DNA from 2 places in the Metabacillus sp. KH_069 genome. Region 1 is predicted to be linked to the other one. Evidence: riboswitches for the same ligand, from Rfam matches in the RefSeq annotation. Region 1 holds a riboswitch; the other holds the start of a gene.
What was found. A riboswitch is a leader RNA that binds a small molecule or an ion and turns the genes downstream of it on or off. The one in region 1 is predicted to bind cyclic di-AMP.
Positions count from the first base shown of each region.

Region 1 (2,468 bases):
CTTTGAAGCGATTCCGGGATATGGAATCAGAGCAAAGGTTGCCAATCAGCAGGTTCTTGTGGGAACGAAGAAGCTGATGGATAAGTACAGAATAAGTGCTGAAGCTGTATTGGAAAAAATGCAGCATTTGGAGTCAGAAGGTAAAACAGCGATGCTTGCCGCCATTGATGGCGAACTGATGGGTCTTGTTGCCGTAGCAGATACGATCAAAGAAACGTCAAAATCAGCTGTTGAAAGATTGAAGCATCTTGGCCTCCACGTTGTCATGATGACTGGTGATAATGAAAGAACTGCTCATGCCATCGCAAAAGCAGCCGGCATTGAACATGTCATAGCAGAAGTTCTTCCAGAGGGTAAAGCTGAAGAGGTACTTAAGCTTCAGCGTCAGGGTAAACGGGTAGCAATGGTTGGCGACGGCATTAACGATGCACCGGCCCTTGCTGCAGCCGATATCGGGATGGCTATTGGCACAGGTACCGACATTGCCATGGAAGCTGCAGATATTACCCTTATGAGAGGCGATTTAAACAGTATTGCAGATGCCATTTATATGAGCAAATTGACGATCCGCAACATTAAGCAGAATCTGTTCTGGGCTTTTGGATATAACACGCTGGGCATTCCTATAGCAGCAGCCGGGCTTCTTGCACCGTGGCTTGCAGGTGCTGCTATGGCATTCAGCTCCGTATCCGTGGTACTGAATGCTCTGAGACTGCAGCGGGCTAAACTGTAAATTTCGGCACCGAGTCCTAAGAGGCTTGGTGTTTTTGTGATTGATTAAATTTGATCCTTGATTTAAACGGACAAGTTTGAAAGTTTGACTGATAGGACGTTGTAAAATAAACAGATACGCTGAGCAAATAAGACTTGAAAGCGCTTAAACGGATGTATTTGGTCATTTATAGCAAAATCCTGCAATAATTGGCTCTTTACTGTCCAATTCAACAGGAGTAAGATACTTTCATAAATACATTTCATATATTCTTAATTCGCTTAATCCATTATGGAGCGGGGGACCCAATTTTGCTGGCATTTTTGCAGCTTGGGGTGAATCCTTTACTGGTAGGGCTACTCTCATTGCCCGAACCCGACAGCTAACTTCGCAAGCGTTCTTGAGAGAGGATAATGAAACTAATGTGACCCTAAAAAATGAGACACAGCGGTTCATGGAACCTCTGTGTCTTTTTGTGTGCAAAAATTGGTATCGAAAGAAGGAAATCCTGTTGAAAAAGCAATTTGCTGTATTTGGTCTTGGCCGTTTTGGAGGAAGTCTAGTAAAGGAATTTCATGAAATGGGCATTGAAGTTTTAGCCGTTGATAAAGACGAAGAGAAGGTTCAATACTACTCTCAATATGCGACTCTTGCTGTAAAAGCGAATGCAATTGATGAAGCGACCCTGAAACAGCTTGGCGTCCGCAATGTAGATCACGCCTTCGTTTCTTTTGGAGACGATATAGAAGCAAGCATTCTTACCTCTCTTCTGCTGAAAGAAATGGAGATTCCGCAAGTTTGGGCAAAAGCTCAAAATGACTATCATCAGAAGGTTTTAGACAAAATAGGAGTAAACAAAGTCATTCATCCTGAACGGGACATGGCAAAGCGGATTGCGCACCATATCATTTCAGAAAAAATGATTGATTATATTGAGCTTTCAAAGGAATTCAGCATGGTAGAGCTCATTGCTTCAGCAAAAATTCACCGAAAAACGTTGATCGACCTGGATATTAGGGGAAGATATGGCTGTAACATAGTCGGCATACAGCGGGAAGAAGAGGTCATTGTATCACCTCCTGCTGATGAATCAATCAAATCCGGTGACATTCTGCTTGTCATCGGACGGAACAAAGACATCATTCGTTTTGAGGAGGAGGGGATGTAGGTGATAAACACAAATAAACTGCAAAAAATGCTTCGCTTCAATCCTTCTCAGCTGCTTGTAATCGCATTTGCAGCGGGTATCATTCTTGGAGCGGTTTTATTAAAGCTGCCAATCGCGACACATGGTTCCATCAGATGGCTTGATGCTTTATTTATTTCAGCTTCGGCCATGACCGTAACAGGTCTCGCTACTGTGGATCCAGGAAGCACATTCACGACCTTTGGGCAGACTATTATTGCTGTTCTCATTCAGCTTGGCGGACTTGGAATCATGTCGTTTGCCATTCTGACATATATGGTTCTGGGAAAGAAAATCGGGATCAAAGAACGGCTTGTCATGCAGCATGCCCTCAATCAGACCTCGCTTGGCGGAGTTGTGAATCTTGTTAAATACTTATTTCTTTTTTCTATCATGATTGAATTTATCGCCATGATTTTTTTATCTTTTAGATGGGTTCCGGAATTTGGCTGGTCGAAAGGGTTATTTTACAGCTTCTTCCACTCTATTTCTGCTTTTAACAATGCCGGGTTTGCTCTATGGCCAGATAACATTATCCGTTATGTGAATGATCCATTAGTGAATATTGTG
Region 1 covers NZ_CM174460.1:3,824,661-3,827,128, reverse strand. The annotation lists gene AC3ISE_RS19315 (heavy metal translocating P-type ATPase) at 1-733, shown strand, start outside; cyclic di-AMP (ydaO/yuaA leader) riboswitch at 981-1,124, shown strand; gene AC3ISE_RS19310 (potassium channel family protein) at 1,224-1,880, shown strand; gene AC3ISE_RS19305 (TrkH family potassium uptake protein) at 1,908-2,468, shown strand, end outside.

Region 2 (2,468 bases), 910 kb from region 1:
TTGTATTTTCCTTCTGATTTTGACATGACAATTGCAGCCAATGTATTTCCAACTAAGTTTACTACCGTGCGCGCCATGTCCATGATGCGGTCAACTCCGGCAATAAAGGCGAGTCCTTCTGCCGGTATTCCAATGGTTCCAAGGGTAGCAAGCAGGACGACAAAGGATGTGCCCGGAACGGCAGCCATACCTTTAGAAGTGACCATCAAGACTAAGATCAGCGTTAATTGCTGTACGATTGTCAACTCGATGCCGTAGACTTGTGCAAGGAACAAGGCAGCGATTGCCTGATAGAGCACAGATCCGTCAAGGTTGAAGGTGTAGCCAATCGGAACGACAAATGAAACAATTCCTTTAGGGCATCCCATTTTTTCAAGCTTTTCCATAATGCGGGGGAGGACGGTTTCAGAGCTGGATGTACTGAATGCCAGCAGGAGCTCGTCCTTAATGTAGCGCAGGAGTGAAAAGATATTAACCCCTGCCCATTTGGCAACTGCACCTAAAACAACGATCAGGAAGAAGATCAGGGCAGCGTATACCAGCAGAACTAATTTGCCTAGAGACAATAAAGAATCGATCCCGAACTTTGACACGGTTACTCCAATCAGAGCAAACACACCAAGCGGAGCGACTTTCATCACAAGATTTACTACGTGGAACATCGCGTGCGAGACGCCGTCAAAGAACTGAAGAACAGGTTTTCCCCGTTCGCCGATGGCTGCGACCCCGAGCCCAAACAGGACTGAGAAAAAGATAATTGCAAGCATGTCTCCTTCAACGACAGATTTAAAGAAGTTTGTCGGAACGATATGAAGGAACGTTTCGGCGACCGATTTTTCACTTTGCTCCTCAGACGTATCGACATACTGCTGGATATCTGTCTTTTGAGCAGACTCAAGGTCAACACCTTGTCCAGGCTGGAAGACATTTGCAAGCAATACGCCAAGAACAATCGCAACTGTTGTAATGATTTCAAAATAAAGGATTGTTTTGCCGCCAAGCCTTCCAACGTGTTTTCCATTGCCTGCTCCGGCAACACCGACAATTAAGCTGGAAATGACAATAGGAATGACGATCATTTTAATTAACCGGAGAAATAAATCACCAAGCGGCTGCAGGAACGCTGCAACACGCGGATCGTTAAACCAAATAACACCTGCCAAAATCCCTAAAATCAAACCGATGAAAATTTGGGAAGCCAGTCCCAATTTAAATTTCTTCATGTATGAACCCCCTCTAAGTTGTCTGAAAACACAAAAAAAGACCGTTCTTAAGAAAGAAAGGTCTTTAATTCACTAAAGTTCTTTCTCTCAATAAAGCACACGAGGTTAACTGTCGGATTCGGGATTGAGAGTTCCCTGCCTTTGTTTAAAGGATTCACCCCAAGGTAAATGGATTACCAATTGCATGATTCCCCCGTTCTGGATAGATTAAGCTTGTTATTCATTTGTTCAGTATAATAAAAAACACACAAGATATAATTTACTCTGACAAACAGCAGCTTGTCAATCTTTTTATGCTGAATGGCCGTGTTTACTGCTGTTATGGTAAACTTAAGATTAACAACAGTCTGGAAAGAAGTTGAACGGAAATGAAAGAGCAAAGCGGGCCAAAAGTGATTCTTCATGTGGATATGAACAGCTTTTATGCATCTGTTGAAATGGCATTTGAACCCGAACTCAGAGGAAAGCCGCTTGCCATTGCAGGAAATGTTGAAGAAAGAAAAGGAATTGTGGTTACCTGCAGTTATGAGGCGAGGGCTAAGGGTGTAAAAACGACCATGCCGCTTTGGCAGGCGAAACGGCATTGTCCTGAACTAATTGTGCGCAAACCAAACTTTGACCGTTACAGGAAAGCCTCGAAAGCTATGTTCGATCTTTTGCGGGAGTTTACCCATTTGGTAGAGCCCGTTTCAATTGATGAAGGTTATATGGATTTAACGGAATTTTTAAAGGAGGGCAATCCTCTTCAAATCGCAAAGACCATTCAGGACAGACTGATGGAAGAACTTTTGCTGCCTGCTAGCATCGGCGTCGCACCTAATAAATTTCTCGCCAAAATGGCATCCAATATGAAAAAACCGCTTGGCATCACAGTACTCAGAAAGCGGGAACTGGGTAAAACGCTTTGGCCGCTTCCTGTAAGCGAGATGCATGGGGTTGGCGAAAAAACAGCGGATAAATTAAGAACAATTGGCATTCAAACAATAAAAGACCTTGCAGATGCAGATGCGATCGGGTTAAAGCAGCTTCTCGGAATTAATGGAGAGAGGCTGAAAAAAAGAGCGAATGGAATCGATGACAGAGAGGTAAACCCTGACTCTATCTATGATTTTAAAAGCATTGGAAATTCAACTACATTATCAAAAGATACGACAGAGCCGAGAATTCTTTATGAAACACTGAACCGCCTGTCACAATCGGTAAGCAGCAGAATGAAACGGAAGGATGTTCTCGGCACGAAAATCT
Region 2 covers NZ_CM174460.1:2,916,259-2,918,726, reverse strand. The annotation lists gene gltT (glutamate/proton symporter GltT) at 1-1,223, opposite strand, end outside; cyclic di-AMP (ydaO/yuaA leader) riboswitch at 1,303-1,447, opposite strand; gene AC3ISE_RS14645 (DNA polymerase IV) at 1,592-2,468, shown strand, end outside.
Region 2: another riboswitch for cyclic di-AMP. It lies ahead of gltT (glutamate/proton symporter GltT); the one in region 1 lies ahead of AC3ISE_RS19310 (potassium channel family protein).